2 regions of the Cupriavidus sp. 05N38 genome follow, and region 1 is predicted to be linked to the other one. Evidence: riboswitches for the same ligand, from Rfam matches in the RefSeq annotation. Region 1 holds a riboswitch; the other holds the start of a gene.

The links. Region 1 has a riboswitch for S-adenosylmethionine ahead of AC1DK4_RS19440 (DUF3293 domain-containing protein). Riboswitches for the same ligand answer to the same signal wherever they lie in the genome.
Region 2: it holds a riboswitch for S-adenosylmethionine, as region 1 does, so the genes downstream of both, AC1DK4_RS14420 (hypothetical protein) here and AC1DK4_RS19440 (DUF3293 domain-containing protein) in region 1, are expected to answer to the same signal.

What each region holds. Positions count from the first base shown of each region.
Region 1 is NZ_JBFTNF010000026.1:33,129-38,171, reverse strand. It holds gene AC1DK4_RS19455 (DUF445 domain-containing protein) at 1-958, opposite strand, end outside; gene AC1DK4_RS19450 (ADP-ribosylglycohydrolase family protein) at 980-2,125, opposite strand; partial or broken gene AC1DK4_RS19445 (methionine adenosyltransferase domain-containing protein) at 2,112-2,315, opposite strand; gene AC1DK4_RS19440 (DUF3293 domain-containing protein) at 2,342-2,845, opposite strand; SAM-I-IV-variant riboswitch at 2,811-2,916, opposite strand; gene AC1DK4_RS19435 (methyl-accepting chemotaxis protein) at 3,237-5,036, shown strand.
Region 2 is NZ_JBFTNF010000016.1:79,279-84,321, reverse strand. It holds gene AC1DK4_RS14440 (lysozyme inhibitor LprI family protein) at 1-879, shown strand, start outside; gene AC1DK4_RS14435 (hypothetical protein) at 957-1,274, shown strand; gene AC1DK4_RS14430 (hypothetical protein) at 1,368-1,568, shown strand; gene AC1DK4_RS14425 (hypothetical protein) at 1,557-2,243, opposite strand; gene AC1DK4_RS14420 (hypothetical protein) at 2,246-2,596, opposite strand; SAM riboswitch at 2,749-2,822, opposite strand; gene AC1DK4_RS14415 (DUF2971 domain-containing protein) at 2,844-3,614, opposite strand; gene AC1DK4_RS14410 (recombinase family protein) at 3,845-5,043, opposite strand, start outside.

The sequences.
Region 1 (5,043 bases):
CTGAGTCCTCGCGCGCGAGGTCTTGCTTGAGCCAGCGGCACCAGTCCGTCCACAGGCTGCCGATATACGCATTGAGCGCGCTGTCGCCCCTGAGCTGCTGCCGGATCTGCTCCGCCCTGGCATGGAAGGCGGGATCGTCCTTCAGGCGCGCGATCAGCTTCTGCACGGCCGTATCGAACGCCTTGCGCAGCTGGTGGCTGTCGTCGGCCTCCACCTGCCCCAGCACGCGCCCGAGCGCGGCGGCGATCAGGTCGGCGCCGTTGCTGCCGATCCATTCGCTGGGCAGGAGCCGCTCCTTCCTGGGGTGGTCGCTCTTGAGCCACTCCACGATGCGCTCCGAGATAAAGGCCCGCGTGGCCGGCTCGTTCAGCAGGGCGATCAGCTGCGCGAGCGATTCGTCCAGCAGCGCCTGGTGGCGTCCGTTCTCGGTCAGGCTCTCGAGGATGGTGGCGGCCGAGCGGGACAGGTCCACCTTGCCGATCATGGTGTGCGCGGCGTTGCGGATCAGGTCCTGGATGTTCTTCTCGTCCATCACATCGAGGAGCGTGCCGGCCGCCCTGGCCACCACATCGCCGATCTCCCGCGTATTGGCCGGCGACGCCAGCCACTGCGCCACCACCTGCGCGGGGTCGTGCTTGCCGATCAGCGCGACGATGGATGGCACGTCGAGGAACTTGTCCCTGACGAAGGTGGCAAGGCCGTCGGCGATATCGTCCTTCTTGCGGATGATGATATTGGTATGCCCGGCCAGCCCCGGCAGCGGGATGCGATGGAACAGCGCAGCCACCGCGAACCAGTCCGCCAGGCCACCCACCATGGCGGCTTCCGCCGCCGCGCGCACCCAGTCGGTCAGAAAGCCATGCGGCAGCAATACCGTGGCGACGAAGACGGCGAAGGCGAGCAACAGCAGCGCGAGCGCCTTGCGCTTTGCGGAGCGGAGTTCCTTCTCTTGCTGCATGCGTGGTCCGGAATGGTGCGGTCAGGAGGCAGGATACTTCGTCGAAATCCGCTGCACCAGCTTCTCATCCTTCGAATCGATGCCGATATCCCAGGTGGGAAACGCGCACAGGTCTTCGGCGATCTCGGCGATCACTTCGCGCAGCTCCAGGGGCTCGAGCCAATGCGGGGGAATCGCCTCCTCGCCCAGCAACGCACCCAGCAGGTTGCCGGTGATCGCGCCGGTGGAATCCGAGTCGCCGTCATGGTTCACCGCGAGCACCACGCCATGGCGGAAATCCCGCGCGACCAGCGCGCAATAGATCGAGATGGCCAGCGCTTCTTCCGCGACCCAGCCTTCGCCAAGCGCGGCGATGGCGTCGTCATGTGCGGCGCCGGCGGCGGCGAGCGCCTCGGCCTGTTCGATGGCTTGCAGCGTTTCCTCGTGATCGGGATGCGTGGCGAGGCAGGCCTTGGCCGCGTCCAGCGCGGCGGCCAGCGTCGCGCCGCCCGCCAGTTCGCCGATCATCGCGGCGAGCACGCCACCGGTGAGCGACCCGGTCGGGTGGCCGTGGGTCAGGGCGGCCAGCTTGGTGCCGAGCTCGAATGCCTGCTCGGGGGAGCGCAGCTGGGAACGCCGCCAGACAAAGAGGCCCGCGGGCGCCACGCGCATCACGCCGCCGCAGCCCTTGCTGTGGTTGCGCGCGGGCTCGCCGAGGCTGTTCATCGCAGCCAGCGCGGCAAGGCAGGTGTTGCCCGGCGCGCGGCGGCTGTGCAGGGCCTTGTGCTGGAACAGCCAGCCCGGCGCGCCGCCCATGCTGATCGTCGCGGCGGGCTGCATGCCCTGCGTCTGCAGCCAGCGCAGGTAGGCGCGCGCCGTCACCCCGGTATAGCTGCCGACGCCACGCCCGCTGCCGCGCACCCAGGCGCGCAGCAAACCTTCGGCGGTAAACAGCGTCATCTGCGTGTCGTCGGTGATGGTGCCGAAGCCACCGTAGGCGCGGGCGTAGCCGGTGATGCCCTGCGGCCCGAATTCCTCCACGATCTCCTCGCGCGACATGAATTCCACCGGCGCGCCGAGCGCATCGCCGACGGCACCGCCGAGCAGGCAGCCGCGAAAGCGGCTTGGTGCGGAAACGTTGGCCGCAGTGCCGGGCATCACGGGATGCATCCAATCAGGCGAGTTCATGCAGATTCCTTTGTTCAGACTTGCTTTGTTCAGACTTGTTTTGTTCAGTCACGGCTTCCCACGGCAGGCTCAGGTCTTCGCGCCCGAAATGGCCGTACGCCGCAGTTGGATAGTAGATCGGGCGCAGCGGATCCGGCGTCTCGATGATGCCTTGCGGGCGCAGATCGAATTCACTCGCCAGCGCCGCGGCGCAAGCCCGCACAGGCGGCGCGGGCGCTATCGCAACAGGATCAGTTGCGGCACGGCATCGGCACCGCTCCAGACGACGGCATTCTGCCCGTACCGCGCCCCGAGCGCCCTGGCCGCATCCAGTGACAGGCCGGGCACCAGGAAGCTCTCCTCGCCATCCCAGCCGTTGGTCGGATGCTGGCCTATGCCGTCGATGCAGCGCAGGCCCAGTTGCGTCAGTTCGCGCACCAGCGCCTGCTGGCGAACCGCATTGGCGGCGGGATCGTCTTCCTGCTGGCTAAAGGGGTTCCACGCGGTGATGAACGCGCTGCAGTCCACGCCCGCCGCCGCATGCAGCGCGGCCAGCGCAGGATTGGGTTCGCCCACGTTCAGCGTGAGTGGCGTCGCGCCGCGGACGTGATAGTGCGTCTCCCGGTAAGCCTGGATGATCTTCGGATCGATACTTGAATTGCCGGCGCCAGAAAGCAAAAAACCCTCCGTGAAAGGAGGGTCGACGCATTGCCCGCTTGCTTGCTCCTCCAGGAGCCACATCCGCTCTCGCGATCCACCTTGCCCGGGAAGGCAGGTTGGCATGGGCGTCGACCCAAATCAGAATGTGGGACGGATTGAAACATGCGGGCCCCGGGGGTGTCAAGGGCGCCCGGCCGGTTGCGCGAGGTGCGAAGCGCGCGGGCAGCAACGCGAAGCGGACCCGCGAAGAGACGCGCCATGTCTTTCGGGGTGGCGCGCGCAGAGGCAGCCGGACAAACCCCGCGCGTTCGGGAATCCGACCGCGAAAACCGCCGTTTATCCGGCATTCCGAACGCGTTTTGGCACCGGCGTGGTGCGTCCCTGCAATGCGCTCAAGTCCGCCACATCCCTACCGTAATAGCCACGGCAGCCCCCTTGCCCCACCCGGGCCAACCAGAGAAGAATCCATCACATGCTTTCCTCCCTCCGCGCACGCATCGTGGCCCTATCCGTGGCCATCGTCGTGGCGGCGCTAGCCGTCAACGCCGTTCTCAACCATGTCGTGGCCAGCGCGTATAACGCCGATGCCATCGACAACAATCTCGCCGCCGTGCAGACCGGCCACACCGACGCCATTGCGGACTGGGTCGCCAGCCATACGCAGATGATCAGCTCGCTGCAGGACGCCGCGCTGCAGCCCGATCCCATTCCCGCGCTCAGGCAGGTGTCCGACGCGGGCGGCTTCATCAAGGTGTACGTGGGCTTCCCCGACAAGAGCCATCGCTTCTCGGATGCGAGCGGCCTCAAGCCCGACTACGACCCGACCGCGCGGCCCTGGTACAAGCAGGCCGTGGCCGCGGGCAAGCCGATCGTGACGCCGCCCTACGTGGCCGCCAGCAGCGGCAAGCTGGTGGTGACGTTTGCCGCGCCCATCGTGCGCGATGGCAGCGTGAAAGGCGTGGTGGGCGGCGACGTGGCGATGGACAGCGTGATCGCCAACGTCAGGTCCATCCACCCCACGCCGGACAGCTTCGGCATCCTGGTGACGAAGGGCGGGCAGATCGTCGCGCACCGCGATGACAAGCTCACGCTCAAACCCATCGCCGAGCTGGTGCCCGCGCTGGACGCCGACAAGCTCGCCCCGCTGCTGGGCGCTACCACGCCGATGCAAGTGGAGGTGGCCGGCAAGCCCAAGCTGCTGCGCGCGCGCGAGATTGCCGGCACCGACTGGATCGCCGTGATCGCACTCGACAAGGCCGAGGCGACCGCCGGCATGCGTTCCGTGCTGATGGCATCGCTGCTGGCACTGCTGGTGATTGCCTGCGTGGCCGCCGCCATCGTGGCCGGCGTGACCGCAGTTTCGTTTCGCCGGCTTTCGCAGATCCGCGACGCCATGAGCGCCATCGGCTCCGGCGACGGCGACCTCACGCAGCGCCTGCCTGCCGACGGCAGCGATGAAGTCGCGCAGATCGCACGCGCGTTCAACGCCTTCGCCGACAAGCTGGTCGGCGTGATGCGCCAGATCCGCGACGCCAGCGAATCCGTGCGCGCCGCCGCCGACGAGATCGCCGCCGGCAACGTCGACCTGTCCCGCCGCACCGAGGGCGCTGCCGCCAGCCTCCAGCAGACCGCGGCCTCGATGGAGGAGATCACCGCCACCGTGGGGCAGTCCGCCAGCTCCGCGCACCAGGCCGACGAATCCGCCATTGCCGCTTCGCGCGTGGCGGCCAGCGGCGGCACCGCGCTCAGCGACGCGATCCGCACCATGGGCGAGATCGAGCACGCGGCGGTGAAGGTCTCCGACATCATCGGCGTGATCGAAGGCATTGCCTTCCAGACCAATATCCTCGCGCTCAATGCGGCGGTGGAAGCGGCGCGCGCGGGCGAGCAAGGCCGCGGCTTCGCGGTCGTGGCCGGCGAAGTGCGCGCGCTCGCGCAGCGCAGCTCCCAGGCCGCCAAGGAGATCAAGACCCTGATCGAGTCGACCGTGGGCAGCGTGAGCTCCGGCTCGGGCCAGGTGCGCCGCGCCGGCGACACCATGAGCGAGATCGTGGGCAATGTGAGCAAGGTGACCGGCATCGTCTCCGCGATCACCAGCGCCGCGGCCGAGCAGACGCGCGGCATCCAGGAAGTCAACCGCGCGATGAGCCAGCTGGACCAGATGGTGCAGCAGAACGCCGCGCTGGTGGAGGAGTCCACCGCCGCGGCCGCCGCGCTGCAGGCGCAGGCCGGCGGGCTCGCGGGCGTGGTGGGGCAGTTCAGGCTGGAGTAGGGCAGCG
Region 2 (5,043 bases), on a different contig from region 1:
GATGGTGGGCTGAACGGGATTTTTGCTGAGGCCATCCGCAAGACTGGACCGGCGTTCAACGAAGAAATTGCCTACAGGGTATCGGTCCCGGCAGACAAAGAGGAAAGGAAGAACGGGCCGCTTGTTGAAATCACCTTTGTGAATGCCAAAGAAGCATCAAGTAACTTTCGTATGTATGGCGCAGCGTATGGTGCGTTGGCATACACGGTCGCCGATGTCTCGGCATCAAAACGGAACGATGTGAAGTGGGACAAGGCGTACAAGGACGCCGTTGCTCAGGAATGCGGCAAACAGTCGAATCTTGATCTTTGCCGGTGCAGGCTGGACCAGTTCGAACAGGTTTTCAACCAAGACGATTTCCAGCGCATCGGCTACATCGTTCAAACGAAAACTCTGGACCCGGACAAGTACCCCAATTTCATTGCTCTGTCGGACAGCTTGAACAGGCAGTGCCCGCTGCCACAGGGTATCGCCAGCGTTCTGAAGGCATCGGCTGAGGCGGCACCGTCGCCGGTACCTCAGTCCGAAGGGAAGTCCGCTGTCGAAACTGCACCAGCAACAGCAGCGGCAGCACCGCAACCGGCACCGCAGGCACCGACAGCACAGCCGGAAGCATCGACGCCCGCAATTGCAGCCAGCTTTGACTGCGGGAAGGCGTCGTCCAAGATCGAGAAGCTGATCTGTTCGACCCCGGAAACCGCCGACGCTGACCGGCGCCTTGCAGCCGCATACGCCGCCGCCAAGTCGAAATCCGCCGATCCAAGTGCGGCCAAGGCCGATCAGGTGGCATGGATCAAGCAGCAACGCAATGCCTGCGGTGATGCGGCCTGTCTTCTGAAGACGACCGAAGCCCGCATCCAAGCCCTGTCCACGATGTGACGCCGTTCCAAGACTAGACCCGACCGCCGTTCATCGGCGGTTCTTCATTATTCGACCACTGACAACCGGAGAAGTCTATGAAAGCTCAATTGATTATTGGTTTGTTGCTGGCTGCTGGCGCGACGGCAGCGAACGCACACGTCATCGGCACCATCAAGGATGGCAGCGAACGCATCACGCTGACGGACAAGCGTTCATGTGATGGCTGCGAATATGAGGCCAGCACGACCGCGAAGGGCATGAATGCAAACTGGAACTACACGGACATCGACGGCATCATCCAAGTTGACGAATTCGATGGTATTCACCCGGCAGAGTCGCGGAAGTACAACCTTGGCAAAGATGTGCATCTGACTACGTTCGGCAAGAAGTTCATCGGACCGGCTAACGACTAAGCCCACGAGGCTGTCATAGCGGGACGACAGTACGCCGGATGTCGTCCCGGTCGTTCAACCAAGACCAGCGGAGTCTACGGATGGAGAACCTATTTGACGAAAATCTTCGCTGAATCCGACATCGCCATCGACGCCCTTGAAGCCCACATCCGCGACAGCGGCTTGGTTCCTCACAAGGTCCAGCCTGACGGCATCTGGCTACGCACCGAGAACGGCATCGGGTTCCGCGTTTCTATCATCGAGGACCGGAAGTTCTTCCGCATCGGGACTAGACGCACAAGATCATTTTTTTGATGGACTTCCGGTGCCCTGCTCAAAAAATAGGCAATGTTTGTTCATCATGAGATAGGTACACCCGGTATTTGCATCAGGCTTGTCCGATGTATCAACATCACCAGTGATGGTCAGCCGGATTGGTTCATCATCGAATGTGGGATGGTACAGGTAGCCCTTGATAAGACCCCTGAAGAACGTTCGGCCTTCGTGTTTTGCGAAGTTCTCCTTCACGATCTTTTTCACGTAGGTCAGTTGATCTTCCCAAGACCATGTCGATATATCGTCTGGCAGGCGGGTGTTGAAGCGACCGTTTCCACCTGTGACGCAATACAGGGTTATCTGGGTCGGGCGGGAAAGTTCAGGGATCACTTCGATGAAAGGGTGGAAGCATTTCCTTACTTCATCTTCCTCACGTTTGGCTTCGTCCGCACGCCTTTGCTGCATCTGTACATCGTTGGCGGCCATCACCACAGCGAGTTGGTCACTGCCCACGGCGAACCGGCTGGCTTGAATCCTATCCAGCAGCAACGCGTTGCCTTCACCCCACTCAAGCCAGCCATCAAGGGATGCCATGACCTTGCTGAAATTTGAATAGCCAAGTTCAGCAAAGAAATCCTTCGGGGCCAATCCTGACCGGGCCATCACGTCCAGAAGCAGCTTGCCGATGGGATAGTCGGAGAAACGAGGTTTCATGATCAGTCTCCCACACGGTTTTCGAACCGCCCATGCTCGGCATATGGAACAAGGGCAACGAGGAAACTGGCGATGTGCGGCAGGTCGTATGCGTACACCGGAAGCAGACTTTGCTTCATCCAGTGCGCCGAACGGATCACACGAAATCCGCCAATGGCACCGTTCGTGCAGCGCGCAGCTACGGCATCCCGCACTTCATTACGTGGCTTGGTGAAGAGGAAGGAACTGGTGCGGACAGTGCCGGGCAGTCCGGTTAGCAGGACGTGGTCTGGTGGCGGCGTATCCCGTTGGAACTGGAAGTTCTCGAACAGTCTGTCCAAGGAAGGCAGAACACCCAATATCGGCTGTGCCATTTGCATCTCCGTGCCCCGATGATTCCGGCGATCACCGGCCTTCGGGGTAGAGAGGCATGGCGACCCTTTAGCAAGCATTTGTGAGTCGCGCTGCAAGTAGTCATAACTCCGCGACGTAAAACGAAAAAACCCGTTCAGCTTGCAAAAAGCTAAACGGGTCTCCCACGCTTTAGCTGCATTTTTAACGCCCCCGCAAGCTGATCTTCAAATCGGGGCGAAGTGATCCTATCAAGGCAGAATACTGCTGTCAAGCCACGCCGGGATAACTCAAAACAGCCGAATGTGTCACATTTATCGCTGGATATGAGCGCCCTAGATACGCTTCGACGGTCGGCTTGAACCAACCTGCCGCATATGGGCAGACGACGATGCCTTCGATCAGTTCAGCAATGTCGATGTCTACGCGTCGCGAACCGTCCGTGATTGGGTCTTCCAGCATTTCCTTATAGCTGTTGAAGGTCTTGCCAACCGGCAGTTTGAGACCAACTACCAACCGATACTCTCGTTCGTGTTCGTAGAACCGCGCCTTATGGAAGAGGTGTTCGAACCCACTGCTATAGCCATTAGGCTGGAAGTCGTCGCGGCTGTAGTCAATGTATCGGACATTGCCGTCGTGGAAAAGTTGGTCATGGCATGCCCGCAATGCCTGCTTCAGCCGCCCAACGGTTGTCTTGATGGCTATCCCATCGTTGCCGTTGGTGAACGCCTTCCACATCGCATAGGATTCCATGTCGCTTCTATGCCAGCAACTGACTGCGAAGTGGTGTAGGTGCTTGGTATCGTCGGCAACGTCAGCCAGTATGCGGGCACGGACATCTGGTTCGAGGCCGGTGATCGAATCTAGCTGCCGCGTCGTCTCGGCGATAACACCAGCTACACGGGACACCGGAACCCGCAGTTCATACGGCTCCTTCTTGCGCAATTCCAAGGCAGTCGTGAAGTGCAGTTGCTTGCTTTCCAGCATGCCGAAGAACTTCGAAAAATCCGTGTAGTGCCATATCACCTGATCGTCTGGCACTGGTTCATACGGAAGGCATCTGATCATTGGGGTAGCCTATGGATATTCGGTACCCCAATATTAGCCCGGACAGCCCGGTTGATCTGGAAGGAGATCGACTTCCAGATGGCCTTCAGTCATGGATGCCCTGTCCGGTCAACCTATCGTCTTCGCCAGATCGGCAGCAGACGGATGGTAGTACCGTTTCAACATGGTCAGGCTGCGATGTCCCGATACCGCCGCTACCAATATCAGTCCCACGTTCCCAATTCAATGACTGCTACTGAAGGATCATCGAAGGTTGGACTAACGACACTGTACCCGCCTTTCTTGGTTTGGATCAGGAAATGCCTGTCTATATCCCTGCGCGATGCATAACGTCCCCGCCCCCCTCTCCCTTGCTTTCTGGGAGAGGTTTGATACGTCAGCATGTGACTTTCGATACTCGCTTCATCAAACCCACTTTCGATCAGCCCCGCCCTTATACGTTCGATCTGTTCCGGTGTCTTTAGGCTACCTGCCGGATATACTTTCACGACTTCAATCACTCGCCTAATTTGTGCAGCCAGCGCAACACGAACAGCAAACAAGGCTTCGCCATCCAATGATTCCATCCGGGAAATTAAATCACGGATCGTTTCACCGGCCAACTCAAAATCGCGTTTCGCGTCTGCGATGATATTCAGTTCCGCATCAAGTTTCTTTTCCGATTCATTCAGCCGATCTAATTCATCTTCCAAGATACGAATCCTATCAAGGATAACGGCAGGTGCCTTCCCAACGGCGATGGCATCGGTTAGATTTTTCGATTGGTGGCGATTTTCCTCAATTTCTGCCTTCACAGCCTGCAATTGCTCCTCAATCGAAAGTGCACGGTCCTTCGCTTTCGCAGGTTCTGCAACTGCCAAAATCTGCCCCAATTCAAGCCCGCGACAGAATGACAAGAAACTAGTTTCGAATTCCTTATAACCCCACTGGACGGCATAGCAGCCTAATCCACGTCGCGCACCGTCACATACAAGCACTTTCTTTGACGGTCTCTTGGTTTCACTTCCATCGTCATTCTTGACTCGTTTCGCAGCCGCTCCCGCCAGAACCATCGTACTATTGCAGTACCCACACTTAACCACGCCGCTTAATAGATTCGGTACATCAGCGCCCTTCCTAGCCTTACCTCCGCCGAAAGCGTTTTGCGATCGAAGACTTTGCAAGAAGTAGAAATCTTGCTTCGAAATAAGCGCCGGATAATAGTCCACAACCGGATCGCCGTGGGGTACAGCCTTCCCACCTTCAAAAACTGCCGGTTGAAACTCCCCATATAATGCAGGCGAAGTGAGAATCTTCTGAATATAGCTTGAATGCCAGCCGTTTCCATGATTTGAAAATGGCGGAACCGACCGGGCATTCAGGATTTTGGCGATTTGTGACTGCCCCATCCCGTTTTTCGCCG